3 regions of the Paenibacillus swuensis genome follow, and region 2 is predicted to be linked to each of the others. Evidence: riboswitches for the same ligand, from Rfam matches in the RefSeq annotation. Region 2 holds a riboswitch; each other region holds the start of a gene.
What was found. A riboswitch is a leader RNA that binds a small molecule or an ion and turns the genes downstream of it on or off. The one in region 2 is predicted to bind cyclic di-AMP.

Region 1 (6,315 bases), 100 kb from region 2:
GTGAAGCAACAGATGGCCGGATTGATGGAAGAGAAAGTGTTTAAGGATCCCATACATAAATACATTTACGTTCAGGACCCTGTAATCTGGGACTTAATCAATACCAAGGAGTTTCAACGGCTGCGGAGAATCCGCCAGCTGGGTACTTCTTATTTGACGTTTCACGGAGCCGAACATAGCCGATTTTCTCATTCTCTCGGGGTGTACGAGGTTACACGTAAAATTATTTCCCAATTTGAGCGGAGCGGGTATCCGGATTGGCCGCGGGAAGAAAAGTTGCTTAGCTTGTGCGCCGCTTTGCTGCATGATATCGGTCACGGACCCTTCTCCCATTCTATTGAACAGGCTTTCCATATGCATCATGAAGATTGGTCTTGTCGAATCATACAGGGGGATACGGAGGTTCATGCCGTATTATCCCGAATATCGCCTGAATTTCCGGATCAAGTAGCTTCAGTCATTTGCAAAAACTATGCCAAGCCCATCGTTGTCAGTTTAGTTTCCAGTCAACTGGACGCGGACCGGATGGACTACTTGCTCCGTGATGCGTACTTTACCGGAGTTAACTATGGCACGTTTGATCTGGACCGCATCCTAAGAGTATTGCGTCCGCATAATGGAAGGATTGTCGTTAAGGAATCCGGGATGCATGCCGTTGAGGACTACCTGATGTCCAGATATCAGATGTATTGGCAGGTTTATTTCCACCCCGTTACCCGTAGCTCAGAAATCATACTTCGACAAATCTTTCGCCGCGCCAAAGAACTTTACGCACAAGAATATAACTTTGGATTTATGCCGCATCCGTTATCAGGTTTGTTTGAGAACACGCTAACGGTAGAACAGTATCTGTTATTGGATGAAGCGTTTATTCAGACCATATTCATGCAATGGACTCGAGAATCCGACGGGTTGCTAAGCGATTTGTGTAACCGGTTCTTATATCGTAAATTATATAAATATATTCCTCTGCAACAGGTCGACGGAAACTTGTTAGAGCAGATTAAAGCGAATTTGATTCGAGTCGGACTACAGCCGGATTACCATATGGAGTTGGATTTTCCTTCAGATCTGCCCTATGATGTTTATCGTCCGGGCGAAGCGGGTGAGAAGATGCCCATCTTATTATTAGAAGGAAAAGACAAATACACGGAAATATCGAGGAAATCCGAGATTATTCGCTCCATCAGCGGTATCCATATGGGGCAGAACCAGATCTATTATCCGGAGGATTTGCTAAAAGCTTCAGCTTCCATGCTGGATCCGGAGGTTAGGCGGTTTTTTGGACTATAAACAGATAAAGAGAGGAACTTGCACCTATGTTATTTGATACACATACCCATCTGGATGCGAAAGCTTTCGACGAGGATCGGGAAGAGGTGATTGAAAGAGCGAGAGCTAATGGTGTTTCCAAAATAATAAATGTGGGCTTTAACCGCGAGACCATACCCACAACAATGAAATTGGCCGAATCCTATGATTTCATTTACGCCGCTGTTGGCTGGCACCCTCAAGATGCAGTTACAATGAAAGCGGAAGATCTCGATTGGATCGAGGAACTGTGTAACCACCCTAAAGTTGTGGCCATCGGTGAAATTGGATTGGATTACTATTGGGATACCTCACCTAAAGACGTTCAGCAACGGGTGTTCCGCGAACAGATTCGCCTTGCCCGTAAAGTCAACAAACCGATTGTTATCCATAATCGGGATGCCCATCAAGATGTTGTACAAATTCTTCGAGAGGAGAAGGCGGAAGAGGTCGGCGGGGTGATGCATTGTTATTCGGGCAGCTGGGAGATCGCGCAAGCTTGTCTGGACATGAATTTCTATATATCATTCGGAGGCCCGGTTACGTTCAAGAATGCCAAACAACCGAAAGAGGTGTTAGCAAGAGTTCCGCTGGACCGATTATTAATCGAGACGGATGCTCCATATTTAACGCCGCACCCGCATCGGGGTAAACGAAATGAAACCGGATATGTGACTTTAGTCGCAGAAGCCGCTTCCCAGATTAAGGAAATAAGTATGGATGAAATAGCCCGAATCACCATGGAAAACGCATGCAAATTATTCTCGATAACACGATAATTGAAGTAAATTAAAGAAAATAGCAGATAATTGAGATAGAAAAGTGGAAAGTATCCATAAATTTCATGTATTTAACCTAATTTAGGCCAAATAAGACTGAAAACAACTTTTACTAATGCTTTACAACATCGTTTCAAACAGAGTATTATACATGTAACTTAATTAAATAAAGTTTTACATTTCTTGTATCGCTGAGTCTTCAGTAATGGAGAGCGGGGGAACCAAATGTACCCGGGAATGGAGAAATCCATCCGGTTATGTTGTTCCATGGGGTGAATACGGGGCTTGCAGCATATTTCATGCGTAAGTATCTGTTAGGGCGACTCTCACGTCCGAATCCGTCAGCTAACCTCGTAAGCGTGCAGAGAGAGGTAACGTCCTGGTGCCTACCATCCCCTATTTATGCGCATTCAGAAGCCCATTGGAAGACGACCTCTACCTAAGGCTTCTTTTTATTTGAATAAAATTCGAATAAGGCTCATAGCTTGGTATATATTGGGGGTGATTCTGACTTTTTTCGTCATCAGAACAACCGGATTTATCGCAGAAATGCAAAAAAATAAACTGATTAGTCACGTCAAATTGTAATGCTTAATGTTGGCGGCGGGGCTTTGAAGGAGGACCGAAATAAGTGGGAAACAGTACTAACGAAACCCATGTTAAACGATCATCCAGCATGTGTTTCGCAATGCGATGGAAGCATGAAAACTTGCGTTTGGTAATCTTGATTACCTTTGTTACAATCGCTGCTTTCATGGGTTTAATGTTGTTAAACGCTTCGGCGACGAAGAGTGTATCGGTAGTGGTCAACGGACAAGAGCAAGTGGTGAAAACCAAGGAATCCGTATTACACAACCTGTTGGATGAACAAGCAATTCAGATCGGATCTTACGATAAGATTTCTATGCCGCTCAGCGCTCCGATTAAGAGCGGGGATAAAGTAGTGATCCAAACCGCGGTGCCGTTCAAGCTCATTGCGGACGGAAAGACTGTAACACTCTATACGACCAGTAAGACGATTCAAAGCGCTCTGGCGGATAATAAAGTAAAGTTGGGCGTTAAAGACCGGATCTGGCCTCCGCTTAACACACCTGTTAAGAAATATATGGGGATTAAGATTGTCCGAGTAAGTAAGGCTTCAACCCAACATAAGTATTCTCTGCCATACACAACCGTGAAGACGGCAGACGCATCTTTACTTAAGGGCAAGACAGCCGTTGTACAGAATGGTAAAGACGGCGTAGTCTACAAAAACTTCGAAAAAACGTATGAAGACGGAAAATTAGTTTCGACGGTCCTGACAAGTAAGACGATTGGGGCGAATGTTGTTCCGAAGGTAATAGCTGTGGGTACAAAGAAACCTGCTCCCGTAGTGGCATTGGCTGCTAAGACGACAAGTTCTTCCATGAATACTATTACCCGCAAAGGGGCAACCTTTAAACCAAAGAAAGTTCTGAACAATGTTACCCTCACTGCTTATGCTGCCGGAGTCGCCTCCACAGGCAAGAGCAAAGGTCACCCGCAATACGGAATTACCGCATCGGGTGCTCGAGTGAAGGAAGGACGCACCATTGCAGTAGATCCGAAAGTAATTCCAATCGGGTACTGGGTTTATATCGAGGGCATCGGTTACCGTCGTGCCGAGGATAAGGGCGGAGCGGTCAAAGGCAAGAAAATCGATGTTTACTTCGACAGTGAATCCTACGCTAACCGATTCGGAAGAAAATCCGGATACACCGTATATGTAATCGGCCCAAATAAACCGGCTTCTTATTAAAATATACGCATATCGCCTTTAAATAGTTGCAAGTACACAATAAATTTTTATACGGAGAAGAAGGGGTGTTAGAACCTCTTCTTTTTTTCATGTATACTAATGAGAAACAAGCCTGAAGCTAAGAACGGCAGCGTAACCAAGGAAGGGTATTTCACCAATATGATTAAAGAAATTATTGTAGTCGAAGGCAAGGATGATACTACGGCTATTAAAAGGGCTGTTGATGCGGAAACCATTGAAACCGGAGGCTCCGCCATCAACAGCGATATTATTAAACGGATTTCGCTAGCGCAGGAACGCCGCGGCGTCATTATATTTACGGATCCCGATCACGCGGGAGAGCGCATACGCAAGATCATCTCTTCGCGCGTGAAAGGGTGTAAACACGCTTTCATTACCCAAGAAGACGCGCATAAACGCGGAGATATTGGTGTTGAGAATGCATCCCCTGCAGCCATACGTAAAGCGCTGGATAATGTGAAGACGGAATTCGGCGGGGTTGCGGCTCAAATTACTTGGGAGCATCTCATGGATGCGGGACTGATTGTGCATGCCGATGCTGCGAACCGACGTATGAAGATGGGGAAGCTGCTAGGCATCGGTTATTGTAACGGTAAGCAGTTCTTCAAACGGTGTAATGCTTTTCAAATTACTATAGAAGAGTTTGTCGCGGCGTTCAGCCGAATGGAACTCGAACAGAAGGCAGGATCAGAATGATGGATAAAGGGATTACATTGGCCGATATCGGCTCCCCTAGAAGAACGAAGGATATAATACAGAAACATGGCTTCGCTTTGAAGAAAAGTTTAGGGCAGAATTTCTTGATTGATCGCAACATCCTGAATAAAATTGTCGGCGCGGCCGAACTGGATTCGGGAAAGGGTGCGCTGGAAATTGGCCCGGGGATCGGCGCGCTGACAGAGCAATTGGCCCAAACGGCAGGAAAAGTGGTCGCGGTTGAAATTGATCAGCGATTAATCCCCATCCTGGAAGAAGTGCTGGAACCGTACGATAATGTGGACGTTGTTCATAGTGACGTGCTGAAGGTGGATTTGCAGGGCTTATTTGCTGAACATTTTGCCGGAGTAGAAGGTGTAAGTGTTGTAGCTAATCTGCCTTATTACATTACAACGCCGATTGTTATGCGGTTTCTGGAGGAGAAACTGCCTCTGGATAACATCGTTATCATGATCCAGAAGGAAGTGGCGGAACGAATGGCGGCCAAGCCGGGAGGCAAGGAATACGGAAGCCTGAGTATCGCTGTCCAATATTATTGTGAACCTGAGATGGTGACGATCGTACCGCAGACCGTATTTATCCCGCAACCGAATGTGGATTCCGCAGTTATCCGGCTTCGTGTTCGTAAAGAACCGCCGGTTCAGGTGAAGGACGAATCCTTCTTCTTCGAGGTCATCCGATCTTCATTCGCACAACGCCGGAAGACGCTTTATAATAATCTGGCCAGCCGGTTCTTTAACAAAGAGACGAAGCCTGCTCTGGAAGGTATTTTGACAGGATGCGGCATTGAGCCTTCACGTCGCGGAGAGACACTATCGCTAGAAGAATACGCGAAGCTCTCAGACGCGTTGCAAGAAGCACTGGGAGGCGCATAGGGGAGCTAAGCTTTCTTCGTTGTGGATTAGCCCAATCTATACACCATACGCCTATCACAGCCATACGATAACGAGAGGTGATACGGCATGAAGCAAGGCGACCTGGTCGTTCGGATATCGTATGGCAAGGATATTCTGTTTATTATAGAAGCATTGGATACACATATGGCCATTATCAAGGGATTCGATTTCCGCCTTATTGCGGATGCGCCAGTCAGCGATCTTGAGGAAATAGCGGATGTAGCCAGCTTTAAAGCGCGTAAACAAGATCAGGAGCGGGTGCAACAATCGATGCGGTCATTGGAATGGCATCGATATGAGCAGGTGCGCAAGGTGCGCTCATACCGCGGATATACTACCGCGGAACCTCAAGAGCAGCAAGTCCAAACCGCTGATTCTTCACAGCAGTTATATTTTGAAGTGCCGGGAAAAGTGCTGCATCTGGATGGAGATCCGAATTATCTGCAGAAAAGTATGGCACTTTATGAAAAGCTCCGTGTGCCTGTGGAAGGACATTATATTCAGGAGTCCAATATGCCGGAAGCCCTTCGCGTTCTGTTGCCTCAGGCTAAACCCGACATTGTCGTTATCACGGGGCATGACAGTGTAATCAAGCAACAAAGGGACTCCAACCTGTATAATCTCAGCAGTTACAAGAACTCGGCGCATTTCGCCAGTGCTGTCATGATTGCGCGGCAATATGAGAAAAACAGAGATTCATTAACCATTATTGCGGGGGCCTGCCAATCTCACTTCGAAGCTTTGTTGCAGGCGGGGGCCAATTTCGCCAGCTCCCCCGGCAGAATCTTGATTCATGCCCTGGATCCCGTGTACA
Region 2 (6,315 bases):
GGATGGTTTTCGGCCATTCGACAATTTTCGATCATTTTGCTGTTATTTATTTATCAATTATTATGGGGACTTGTGCTCTATCGGTTTATCGAATCCATTGTTTACCCGCTCTTGCGGAGGTACCCCGGAGACGCTTTGGAAACTTCATCCCTGCACTTATTCTTCGCGGAAAGTCAATTTCAGCTTACGAAAACCGGAATCAGCTATTCCTATATCGCCATTCTGGGCGCCCTGTTGTTGATCCGTCTCATCGCTTCACCCCTGATCCAGGCGGGACTCTTTCATTGTATTCACTTGGCCGATGTGAGAGACAAGCGCAAGTTTCTGCATGGCGTGAAACGCTGGGGTCTGTTCTTTATCGGAATGTATTGGCTTCAACTCTTTCTCACCTTGCTGCCGGCCTACTGGATTCTGCCTCATGCGCTCGTCATTTACGACAGTCAGCCGTCCCTGACCCCGATGCTGATGCACTTCAGCCCTTGGCTTGCAGGCTGGATCCTGTATGCGTTCGTCCTGCATCTGATCTTCCTGTCCATCGGGATCGGCAAGGTGAGCGGAGGCAAGCTCCTGCATTCGCTTAAGGTATCCTTCCGTCACCTGATGCCTATGGCGCTTGCCGCGTTGCTTCTGCTATCCATTGCCGGCGGCATCTACGCCGTAACGACGGCCGTGTCGTTGGTCTGGGCCGGGTTGCTTGCGCTCATTATGCATCAAATGTACCACCTGGTCCGTACCCTGCTTAAAGTATGGGGCGTGGCCACACAATACCACCTCTGGCACGCCAAAAGCGGGCTGTAGAGATTACGCGAAAATAAGCCGTTCCTGTAATTCGGGGACGGTTTTTTTGCTGTTTCACGAAAAAAAATGTGACTAATTTGTGACTAAAGGAGGATTTACGAAAAAAAGATCGAATTGTAGGAGAGGAAAAAATAATTAAACTTATCTTTGCCGAGTTCCCGCAAGGGAAACGGGGGATCCATTTTTGGGTGAATTGACCTCGCAACAAAGTGGTCATAGGGAACCTTCTCACCGAACCCTCAAGCTAACCTCGTAGGCACCGGAAGGGGCATCTTTGTTTTGAGAAAAGTTTCAGTGTTCGTACTAGGACTAGCCGTTTCACTATCTTTACAGGTGGGCATGGTTTCAGCCCAGACATCGCTCGACAAAGAAGTGTCGAAATTAGTCGGAATTGATTACAATTACGGCGGAACGACCAAGAGCGGCTTCGATTGCTCCGGATTCACATCTTATGTGTTCGACCGGTTCGATATTGATTTGCCGCACTCTTCCAGATCGCAAGCTCAGCTTGGCTCGAAAGTGAGCAAGGATGAATTGCGCGAAGGGGATTTAGTTTTCTTTGATACAGGCGGAGACGGTATCTCCCATGTTGGTGTTTATGTAGGAGATGGCAGCTTTGCACATGCTTCAAGCAAGAAAGGCGTCAGTATCAGCAAGCTAAGCGATTCTTATTATGTGAAGAGATATGTGACCGCTCGCAGAGTTCTGTCGGAGACTTCCTTTAAACAGGTCATCGCAGAGTAAGTAGTCGGTCTTCCATCCGCAGGCGCCGAGTGCGAATCGGTTTACCTGCCATTCATTAGAGAGCTTCGAAAAGGCGCCGTTACCGCGGACAAGCCTTTCGGGGCTTTATTTTTTCCTGCCGGATACTAAAGGAGCCATTCCAATGTACTTGTTTATGCATAGAAAAGATTTACGAATTGAAGATTTGCGAGCGTTCGACAGACTGCGGGATCAGGGCCAGCCCGGGATACATCTGCTCATTCTGGATCCGGTGTTACTGGATGAAGAGCGGGCTAACGATCACAGCGGCCGTACTTTTCTGCGCGCGGCGGGTCAGCTGATTAAGCAGTATGAACAGGCGGACCGGCATTTAAATCTCCTCTACGGAAATCCGGCCGAGGTGCTTGCTGCGGTGTTGCGCGCGCATCCCGTTACAGAAGTTGTCTTCCACGAAGACTATACTCCCTATGCTCGTCGGCGGGATGGAGCTTTAGCTGAAGCAGCCGCTGCGCATGCCGTACCGGTTTACGCCGTACCTAATGCTACGTTAGCGGATATTGAGTCGTTTCAACAATATTCGGGGAAAAAAGATCCCTATAAAGTATTTACACCATTTTACAGAAAAATGAAAACGTATCTGGAACTTTTTTATTCGCCGGCGTCGGCGGTTTCATTGAAGGATTTGGATACAGTTCGTCTGAACGAAGAGGTGCTGCGTCCCTATGCCGTTCCTCCTGAGGTTCAAGCCTTATTGGAAAGAGCTGCGCCTTCTGCAGAGGAGCCTTCCGCGGAATCGGTGCTTACAACGTTTCTGGAGGAGCGCCTGGAGGATTACGACGCTAAACGAGATGATTATCGCGGCGATTTCACGAGCGGAATCAGCTCGTTGCTGAATACGGGAGCGCTGTCGATCCGCCGCGTGTATGAGCGGCTCCTGGACTGCGAACACCGCGACCCGTGGCTGCGGCAACTGATATGGCGCGAGTTTTACCTGTACCAGGCTCAGCTGGACCCGTTCTTCTTCCGATATGAAGAACAATACGATATGCGTGAGCTGTCGGACGTTCACTTGAAAGCTTGGCGCAGCGGCACGACGGGGATTCCCATCATCGATGCGGCTATGCGGGAGCTGAACGCGACCGGGCGGATGCCGAATCGTCTGCGCATGGTCACAGCCATGTTCCTGACGAAGAACCTGCTCTGCCCGTTTCCGCTGGGAGAGCAGTATTTCCGGCGGAAGCTGGCGGATTACGACCATATTTTGAACCGGGGGGGATGGTTGTGGAGCTCTTCCATCGGTTTCGATGCCGCACCTTACTTCCGGATTATGAACCCCGTCTCGCAATCTGTGAAGTTTGATCCCCGGGGAGAGTACATTCGGCGCTGGCTGCCCGAGCTCGCTCATCTGTCCGACAAGGAGATCCATCAACCCCGGCCTGAGGCCATCGTGGATCTGAAGCTTTCCCGCGCCGTAGCCATCGACCGCTACCGCAGCTTGTTGGCTACCCGAGTAAACCTTGCGGACGCGGATATGGTAGACTGATAGAATCCTTTTGCTCATAGAAAAGGATAAGTTCTGATCAGTAAGGAGAATGAATGACATTGAAGCTGGTATCTTGGAACGTCAACGGCTTGCGAGCCTGTGTGAATAAAGGGTTTATGGACTACTTCAGGGAGATGGACGCCGATCTGTTCTGCCTGCAGGAAACCAAGTTGCAAGAGGGTCAGATTGCGCTGGAACTGGATGGGTACTACCAATTCTGGAACTATGCGGAGAAGAAGGGGTACTCGGGAACGGCGATTTTCAGCAAAAAAGCCCCTCTCTCGGTACGGAACGGCCTCGAAGGCGAACCGGATCCCGAAGGAAGGGTTATTACGCTGGAATTTGAGCATTTCTATCTCGTGAATGTCTATTCGCCCAATGCCCGCCGCGACCTCTCCAGACTGGATTTCAGATTGGATTGGGAGGACCGTTTCAGAGCTTATCTGATGAAGCTGGACGCAGATAAACCCGTGATGGTTTGCGGAGATCTGAATGTCGCTCACCAGGAGATTGATCTGAAGAATCCGAAGCCGAACCTCGGCAATTCCGGATTCACCCTGGAAGAGCGGGGCAAGATGACGGAGCTGCTGGGATCCGGCTTCGTGGATACGTTCCGACATTTCTATCCGGACCGGGCGGAAGTTTACTCTTGGTGGTCCTATATGCCCGGAGTCCGGTCCCGAAATGTCGGATGGCGTATCGATTACTTCTTAGCTTCCACACGTTTAGAGGATGCGCTGGTTGATGCGGGAATTGATTGCGATATAACCGGAAGCGACCATTGCCCGGTTGTATTGGAGATTACAATTTAAGGCTGGTAGTTTCCGATACGCCACTGTTGATGACTGCCGGCTGCGGATGCGTAATTCGGCTGGTAATGGTCCTGTGCACGCTGCTCAAGATACTCTAACTGTTCCGTACGTTGCGGAACCGGCGGGCCGATCAAGACGGATTCTGTAAGCGGCGCAAGCACTTGCTCCAGCTCTTCCCCGTTAATGCCGTAGGCGAGTTGTAACACATCTTTCGGCGTTTTCAGGAGCACATCGGACTCGAGTACGGTTTCCGGCAAGCTGTTATCGAACACTGCCAAAAATTGCGTATTGTCCTCCATAGCCACCTGCCAGTGGAACCAGCCCATCGGAATGTAGACGGTTTGCGCCGCTTTCAACCGGTAGCTGAGCAATTCTTTGGTGTTCGGGTTTAGAACAGAAATGACGATTTCACCTTTGACAACATAAACGAGCTCTGCGGAATTCGGATGCCAGTGCGGCTCAACAATGTTCCCTTGGCTTAAGTAGATGTCCAGCAAGGCCAGGTCTTTCAACACGGGCAATTGCGTTTTGGTCAGGGCGTAGATGAAGTTCTGGTCATTCTTCTTGAAGAGCACGGTGTTCTTCATATCGTAAGCTAAATTGAGTTGAGGGGAAGCCAAATCCATTCCTTCATAACGTTCGAACATGGGGATTCCTGCCTTTCGGTATTGGGCTATTGTCACCATACTCTATGCATCTGCCCAGAATGAAGTGCTTGTGTACTATAAGATCTATAAGAAAACCTCTATCGAGGCTGGATCATGTTGCTTGGTCAACTGCCAAGTATGATTGTATTTCAACACCGATGCTGGGTTATCCCGAAGAATCAGGCAAAAATAATATCCGTTCTTTTCAAAAAAACACTTGATACAAGAGCATTTGTTTGGTATTCTATAACATATTAAGAACGCTTGTTCCCATTTTATGGGTGATGAAGTGAGGATTATGTCTACTTGTGAAGTAACTTTCGATCATACCACTGAGCCTTCGGGATAACCCAGCATTTCAGTCCAAATAAGGTTCAGCAACACCCCATAATTTATATACTATATATTAAGAAAAGGACCAGAAAGCTCTCTCACGAGCAGCTTCCGGTCCTTCTTCATGTTATGCGAATTGCGCCCCGCTCAACCGCGCATAGGCGCCGCCCGCCGCGAGCAGCTCCTCGTGACGGCCTTCCTCTTCGATGCCCTTCTCGGTCACCACCAGGATCCGGTCCGCATGGCGGATGGTCGCTAACCTGTGAGCGATAATCAGCGTCGTCCGATTATGCGACAAGCGCTCCAGCGCCTGCTGGATAAGCTGCTCCGTCTCGGTGTCGAGCGCGGATGTCGCCTCGTCCAGTATCAGAATCGGCGGATTCTTCAGGAAGATTCGCGCGATGGACAGCCTCTGACGTTGCCCGCCGGACAGCTTCAGCCCCCGCTCCCCGATGAACGTATCGAGCCCTTCAGGCAGCGATGCAATCAGAGAGTCAAGCGACGCCTGGCTGGCGGCGGCCACAATCTCTTCCTCGGACGCCCCCAAGCGGCCGTAAGCAATGTTCTCGCGAATGGTTCCGTTAAACAGGAACACATCCTGTTGCACAACGCCGATCTGGTTGCGCAGCGACGTCTGCTTCATCTTGCGGATATCCATCCCGTCGATGGATATCTCCCCGCTGTCGATTTCGTAGAATCGCGGAATCAGGCTGCACAGCGTGGACTTACCGGCGCCGGAAGGCCCGACCAAAGCTACCGTCTCTCCGGCGTTCAGCTTCAAGTTCATGTTGCGGAGCACATGCGCGTGATTCTCGTACCCGAAGGTGACGTTACGGAATTCAATGTCGCCCCGCAACCGGGCAACTTCCACCGCATCCTTGGCATCCTTCACGTCAGGCTCGGTATCCATCAGCTCGCAAAACCGTTTAAACCCGGCCATCCCCTTCGGATACAACTCCAGCAAAGCATTAATTTTCTCAATCGGACGCAGAAAAATATTCACATACAACAAGAAACCGACCAGCTCACCGTAGCTCAATTTCCCTTGGTAAGCGAACCAGGTGCCGAAGATCAGAACGGTCAGCGTAATGAACCGCGTCAACATGTAAATGCCGGACAGGCTCAACGATATCGCAAGATAGGACTGCAGCTTAGCCGAGCGAAACGCCTGGTTGTTCTTGTCGAAACGAGCTCTCTCGAACGACTCGTTGCCGAACGATTTCACCACGCGGATGCCGGAGATGCTGTCTTCCACGCGCGCGTTGACATCAGCGATTTTTTCGAACATTTGGGTGGCGGCTTTGCTGAGCTTCTGGTTGAAATACACGATAATCCATGCCAAAATCGGCACAACAATGAACGTGATGCAGGCAAGCTCCCAGTTGACCATGAACATGATGCCGAAGGCGCCGACCAGCGTCATGATCGCAATGAACAAGTCCTCCGGACCGTGATGCGC
Region 3 (6,315 bases), 1.4 Mb from region 2:
AACTCATTTCAAATTCTGAATCAAATCTTACGCCTCGCTAATTTGTTTGTAAAGGAAGTCTGGGTAGCTTGTAGAGGCTAATTCGGTCAAAAGAGATTGTTGGTGCGCTTACAAAGCTTGTGAACTCTTCATAAATACAAATATCTCATTATATCTTCGTTTTACTAAAATACGATCAAGGGTTTCAAGAATGGTGTAAGCCTGTTTAGGAGGAATGAATAACCATCTTCTTCCTGGATTTTAATATAACGAGACGGAAGGAGACTGAACCGTTTCCCGATGAGATAAACCTGTATTTAGGCCTTAAAAATCGCCCTTATCAGCGATTTTTGCCGGATTCAAATCAGAAATGCGTTTAATTCCGTTAGACAAGGGAATGAGTACGGGTGTATGATCGTTTTTGTTTAAACTAATCATCGCTGAATTCCCTAAGGGGAAGCGGGGGAACCCACTTCGGCCCACGCCGATGGGGTGAATCGCGGACGGCCGTTTAAGGTCAAGACGCGTAGGGCGACTCTCACGCCCGAATCCGGCAGCTAACCTCGCAAGCGTATTCGAGAGAGGCCTACATTCGGACTAAAGTTTGCGGCGCATCGCCGCATGATTTGAAGCCGCGCGAAGAGACCTTCTCTTTGTGCGGCTTTTTTGATGCCGTATCCTCCTCGCACTAAACGCTGGAAAATTGCCGATACGGAGTATTAAAGATCAGTTGCGGAGGCCAGACCGGATGGGGCGAATGTATTATGGCCGTTAACGCGCCCTCTTTTGACATAGTGAAATGGGCCGCTTTCTTGCAGAAATTAAGGAATTTAACAATAACCGAAGCATTGAACAGAGTAATTGAACACGCGGGGATGTGGGGAACGGTCCGCACGGAGCTGGTGAAGATGGCTTTACTCGATGTGGTCGCGCGCCGTCAGAATATGAAGTGGACAGAGATGATACCAATTGCGGTCGGCGGAGGTATGGAAGGGCTGTATTCCGCGAATCAGGCAACCCTCGGTCACATGACAGGCGCTGTTCCATTCGATGCGGAGCATGGCGTCCCCGTTCTTCATATCCAACAAAGAATGCTCAGCATTCTTTGTTGGATACGGTAGAGCAAGCCAGTCGTCTGCGGAGACAAGGATACGCGTTAAGCTTCCATAAAGACTATCTAATTGGCCCGGGATGCACGGCAATGCAAGTGGTCTCCCTGAGCTTGGAAGGAGCTTGGCTGACAGAGGATGCATACCCTGAGCCGCAACCGCTCTGCACTACATGCGAATCGCTCTACGGGACCGGCTTTCAGCTGGATACGGCTACCCTGGTGGAGAAATCGAGAGCCTACTTCGCGGTGTTGTAGGCGGGAGGGCCGTTAGCTAGTGCAGATTCGCGCTCTAACGGCCTTTGGCGCCGTTAGCGGACCGAGCTCGCGCTCTAACGGCCTTTGGCGCCGTTAGCGGGCCGGGCTCGCGCTCTAACGGCCTTTGGCGCCGTTAGCGGGCTTGGCTCGCGCTCTTACGGCCTTTGGCGCCGTTAGCGGACCGGGCTCGCGCTCCAATGGCCTTTTGCGCCGTTAGCGGGCCTGGTTCGCACTCTTACGGCCTTTGGCGCCGTTAGCGGACCGGGCTCGCGCTCTAACGGCCTTTTGCGCCGTTAGCGGACTTGGCTCGCGCTCTAACGGACTTTTGCGCCGCTAGCGAGCGAAGCCTCGCGCTCTTACGGCCTTTGGCGCCGTTAGCCGGCCAAGCCCTCGCTCCAACGGCCTTTCGCGCCGCTAGCGGGCGCAGCCTCGCGCAGCCCCCGCCCCAGCCAGGCGTCAGCCCTCCACCCGGCTCACGTCCACCTTCACCTCGAGGCGCTGTGCGCCCGAGCCGCGGTAGACGCCCTTGACGGGCACGATGTCCTTGTAGTCCCGGCCGTGCCCCAACTTCACATAACGCCAATCGACCTCCGCGTCGTTGGTCGGATCGTGGCCGACCCAGCCCGGGCCGGGCACGTACACTTCGACCCAGGCGTGAGACGCCTGCTCGAAGTCCGCGCTCCCGCCCTGCAGGTCGCCCACATAATGATACCCGCTCACGTATCTCGCGGGTATCCCCATCACCTTGCACACCGATATCATCAGGTGTGCGTAGTCCTGGCAGACGCCGCGGCGAAGCTGCAGCGTCTGGCTAACGGTGGTATGCACGTCGGATACCTCCGGATCATACGTGAAATCCGCGTGGATCCCGGAGGAAAGCCGCCGCGTCCATAGGGCCAAACCACCGCTACCATCAAAAGGATAGCGGTTGGCATAATTACGAACTTCCTGAGTCTGATCCGTATAGGCCGTCGGCAACAGATATTCAATGTAGCGGTTTTGCAGCTCTTCGCCGCGCAATCGTCCCCATTCTTCCACCGGCGACATCTTTGCGGATTCCTTAATCAACCCGTCCATCGTAACTACCGTTGCACGGGTACGGATGACCAGCTCTTTATGCGGCTGATTAACTGTGAACGCATGCACCCGGTTGCCGAAATAATCTTCATAAGTCAGCATAGACGCCGCAGGTTCCACAAGGACTTCATGATGATAACAAGATTGTCTTTCATTGGTCCGCGGCGTAAGCCGAAGCTCGTTGACGCTGTCCGTAACGGCTTCCTCGTAGAGGTAACGTGTGGTGTGGTAAATTTGCAACTTCATGCGGAAGCTCCCTCCATCTGAAAAAAGGCGGACGCCATCGAACCCCCCAGTTTCTGACAAGCTTGAGCCATATGGTCCAGAATCGGCAATACATAAGGCAATCTCAAATCTTCTCTTTCGAGATAGGCGAGGTCCGCTTTAATTTTACCTGCTTGCCGAATGGCCCGTTGCCTCGGAACCAAGGTTTCCGGCGATTCCAACTCGATGCCCTCCAGGTGCTGCTCCATCATCGCGAACGCATAGTGTACGGATCGGGGGAATTTCGTGTTGACCAGCAAAAATTCTAGTATGGGCTCAATCGATACCGCGTCCGCGTAATATTTGCGGAAGGCCTGATAGCCGCTCACCGATTTCAATATCGCCAGTAAATACGGATAAGGAGGCGCCTGATCTTCCTTAATCGCACCCGCGACCGAATGGACAATGCGAACCGTGTTCTCCGCCCGTTCCAGAAATCGTCCGCTCTCCATGAAGTGCCATTCATTCTCCCGGGGCATCACCGATTGTTCCGCTCCATAGAACATGGCGGCTCTCTCTTTAATTTGCGTGTAGAAAGGATCCGGCGATTCTCTGAAAATATCGTTCACTTGCTTCTCCCCGAGCCATAAATAGAAGGAATTCATCATGTCCCACAGCTCACTGGGCAACTTCTCCCGCAGCGTTCTCAGGTTATTCCTGGCCTGACTTACACAAGAAAACAAAGAATTCGAGTTGCCCCGATCCAGCGTAATGAATGAAAGCACGTCGCGTTCCGTAAACGAGGTGAACTGCTCCATATACCCTTTACGCAAACCGAGCGCGTCAATCAGCCGGGCCCACTTATGCTCTTCGCTGTCGAAATCCCCTTCATGCTGGATATGATAGTGGACATTGATTAATCTTGCATGGTTTTCCGCCCGTTCAATATACCTTCCCACCCAGAACAGAGCTTCCGCATTCCGATTCAGCATGCCGCATCTCTCCTTTTTTCACATCCGCAATGGACTCGCGCTTTAACTCAACACCCATGTATCCTTGCAACCTCCGCCTTGCGAAGAATTAACAACGAGCGAACCTTCGGTCATCGCCACGCGGGTGAGCCCCCCGGGAACCACATGAAAACTCTCATTCGCACCAGCCAGCACAAAAGCTCTTAAATCCACATGTCTCGGCACCATACTGCCTTGTTGCATAACCGGGGCGCGGGAAAGTTGGACGGTAGGCTGCGCGATATAGCGGCCGGGGTAGTTTCGAATATTCATGGCAAAATCCTTCAGCTCTTGCGCCGATGCCGCCGGCCCAATCAGCATGCCGTATCCTCCGGATAAGGAAGTTTCCTTCACGACCATCTCCTGCAGGTTTTCCAATACAAAAGCCCTATCGGCGTCATCGCTCATCAAATAGGTAGGCACATTGTTCAGAATCGGCTCTTCCTGCAAATAAAAGCGAATCATATCCGGCACGTAAATATAGATGGCTTTGTCATCCGCGACCCCCGTACCCGGCGCATTGGCGATGGCTAAATTCCCCGCGCGGTAAGCGTTCATAATGCCTGCCAGACCCAGCATGGAATCCGGGCTAAAGCTGAGCGGATCCAGATACTCATCGTCGATCCTTCGGTAGATGACGTCGACTTGGCGCAAACCTTTGAGACCTCGCATATACACTTTGTGATCCATAATGGTTAAATCGCGGCCCTCCACAAGATGGATTCCCATCTGCTGAGCCAGAAATGTATGTTCATAATAAGCGGAATTATATTGCCCGGGGGTCAACAAGGCGATGACGGGCTCTCGGTTGCGATTGGGAGAAAGACTGCGGAGTACGGTAAGGAAATGATTCAAGCTGTGCTCCACATCCCGTATGGAACAAGAGAAAGCAAGCTCCGGAAACAAGCGGTTCATCATGGTGCGGCTTTTGAACAGATAGGAGAAACCGGAAGGGGAGCGTAAATTATCTTCAAGCACGTAATATTCACCCTGATGATCGCGAATTAAATCGATACCGGATGTTGTAATATAATTGCCGCCGGGCACCTCTACCCCCTTCATTTCAGGACGGAAGTAGCAGTTCGCCACAATCATCTTGCGAGGCACAATCCCCGCCTTAATGATCCGTTGTTCATGATACACATCGTGTACAAAACGGTTCAAGGCCTTCACCCGTTGAATTAATCCGGCTTCCAGACGAAGCCATTCATTCTTGGGGATGATTCTCGGGATGAGGTCAAAAGGGATCGTTCGTTCCAACGGCTGCATCTGATCCGGATTATAGAGCGTGAACGTGATGCCTTCTTCCATCATTCTTCGCTCGGTTGCCCTTTGCTTAGCGGAGAGTTCTTCCTTATGAATTGCGGCAAACCGTTGATAGACTTGGTCATAATGGGTACGCACTCCGGGGCCTTCACAGAACATCTCATCGTAAAAGCCTTCCAGCGGATAGGGCGCGCTTTGGATTCGTTCCATTTTGCGCATAGGCGCTCCCCTCCCATGTTCGGATAATGTTAAATAATATAACACCATAACGCTATATAAGAATCATGATAAGGGGATTCGAGTTGTATGTCAATATATGTAACATTAGATGGATATTTTGGATTTAAGTGTACTCTTCTATATAATGGAGTATGTAGGATTTTCAGCATGGAGGAACTAGGTAATTATGACTACAGAGCATGAAGAGCGGAGCAAGGAAGAAGCATTGGCCTTTATCCGTATTTGTTATAAAGAGTTAGGGAAATCCCCTGAACAAACGGAACAAAGATTGGAAGAAGTGGAGCGCGAATGGGATCGGGAAGGTACGTACACCCATACCTTGGAGGAACTGACCTACGGGTCGCGGATGGCATGGAGAAATAACAGCAGATGCATCGGCAGGTTATTCTGGGAAGGGCTGGACCTGTTCGACGCCCGCGGAGCGGACACCGAGGAAGCCGTAGCCGAAGCGCTTTTAGCTCATATGGCTTATGCAACGAATGAGGGCAGAGTACGTGCGGCGATTACGGTTTTTGCTCCTGCCGCAGAGGGCCGGGTCATCCGAATTCTCAATCATCAGTTAGTACGTTATGCCGGTTACGCCGCGCCCGAAGGGGTAACAGGTGATCCGGGGTCCGTTGCGTTTACCCAGTTGTGTATGCATTTGGGCTGGCGCGGCGCCGGAACGGCTTACGATATTTTGCCATTGTTAATCCAGATCAATGACCGAACGCCGCGGTGGTTTGCCATTCCGGACGAGCTTGTCCTTGAGGTGCCTTTAAGCCATCCGGAAAACGAGGAATTTGCTGAACTGGGACTCCGGTGGTATGCCGTTCCCTTCATCTCCGATATGACTCTGGATCTCGGCGGGCTGCAGTACACGGCTGCGCCGTTCAACGGTTGGTATATGGGAACAGAGATCGGGGCGCGAAACCTTGCGGACAAGGACCGCTACAATCAATTGCCGGCCGTTGCGGAAATTTTCGGACTCGATACATCCACGAACACGTCACTATGGAAGGATCAGGCGTTAGTTGAGCTCAACCGCGCCGTTCTCCACTCTTACAAGTCCAAAGGCGTCAGCATCGTGGATCACCATTCAGCCGCGGAGCAATTCGCGATCTTCGAACGCAAAGAAGCCGCGTGCGGGCGCGAAGTGAACGGGCGGTGGTCCTGGCTCATCCCGCCGATGTC

Region 1: linked by a shared signal. The riboswitch ahead of SY83_RS06550 (resuscitation-promoting factor) and the one ahead of SY83_RS06030 (C40 family peptidase) in region 2 are both predicted to bind cyclic di-AMP.
Region 3: linked by a shared signal. The riboswitch ahead of SY83_RS12360 (hypothetical protein) and the one ahead of SY83_RS06030 (C40 family peptidase) in region 2 are both predicted to bind cyclic di-AMP.

What each region holds. Positions count from the first base shown of each region.
Region 1 covers NZ_CP011388.1:1,514,273-1,520,587, reverse strand. The annotation lists gene SY83_RS06560 (HD domain-containing protein) at 13-1,293, shown strand; gene SY83_RS06555 (TatD family hydrolase) at 1,320-2,090, shown strand; cyclic di-AMP (ydaO/yuaA leader) riboswitch at 2,270-2,466, shown strand; gene SY83_RS06550 (resuscitation-promoting factor) at 2,722-3,867, shown strand; gene rnmV (ribonuclease M5) at 4,027-4,584, shown strand; gene rsmA (16S rRNA (adenine(1518)-N(6)/adenine(1519)-N(6))-dimethyltransferase RsmA) at 4,581-5,480, shown strand; gene yabG (sporulation peptidase YabG) at 5,568-6,315, shown strand, end outside.
Region 2 covers NZ_CP011388.1:1,410,917-1,417,231, forward strand. The annotation lists gene SY83_RS06025 (hypothetical protein) at 1-798, shown strand, start outside; cyclic di-AMP (ydaO/yuaA leader) riboswitch at 937-1,072, shown strand; gene SY83_RS06030 (C40 family peptidase) at 1,078-1,542, shown strand; gene SY83_RS06035 (cryptochrome/photolyase family protein) at 1,685-3,064, shown strand; gene SY83_RS06040 (exodeoxyribonuclease III) at 3,124-3,876, shown strand; gene SY83_RS06045 (cupin domain-containing protein) at 3,873-4,523, opposite strand; gene SY83_RS06050 (ABC transporter ATP-binding protein) at 4,984-6,315, opposite strand, start outside.
Region 3 covers NZ_CP011388.1:2,787,345-2,793,659, reverse strand. The annotation lists cyclic di-AMP (ydaO/yuaA leader) riboswitch at 408-566, shown strand; gene SY83_RS12360 (hypothetical protein) at 828-1,100, shown strand; gene SY83_RS23090 (hypothetical protein) at 1,085-1,345, shown strand; gene SY83_RS12355 (transglutaminase family protein) at 1,802-2,668, opposite strand; gene SY83_RS12350 (alpha-E domain-containing protein) at 2,665-3,618, opposite strand; gene SY83_RS12345 (circularly permuted type 2 ATP-grasp protein) at 3,661-5,121, opposite strand; gene SY83_RS12340 (nitric oxide synthase oxygenase) at 5,309-6,315, shown strand, end outside.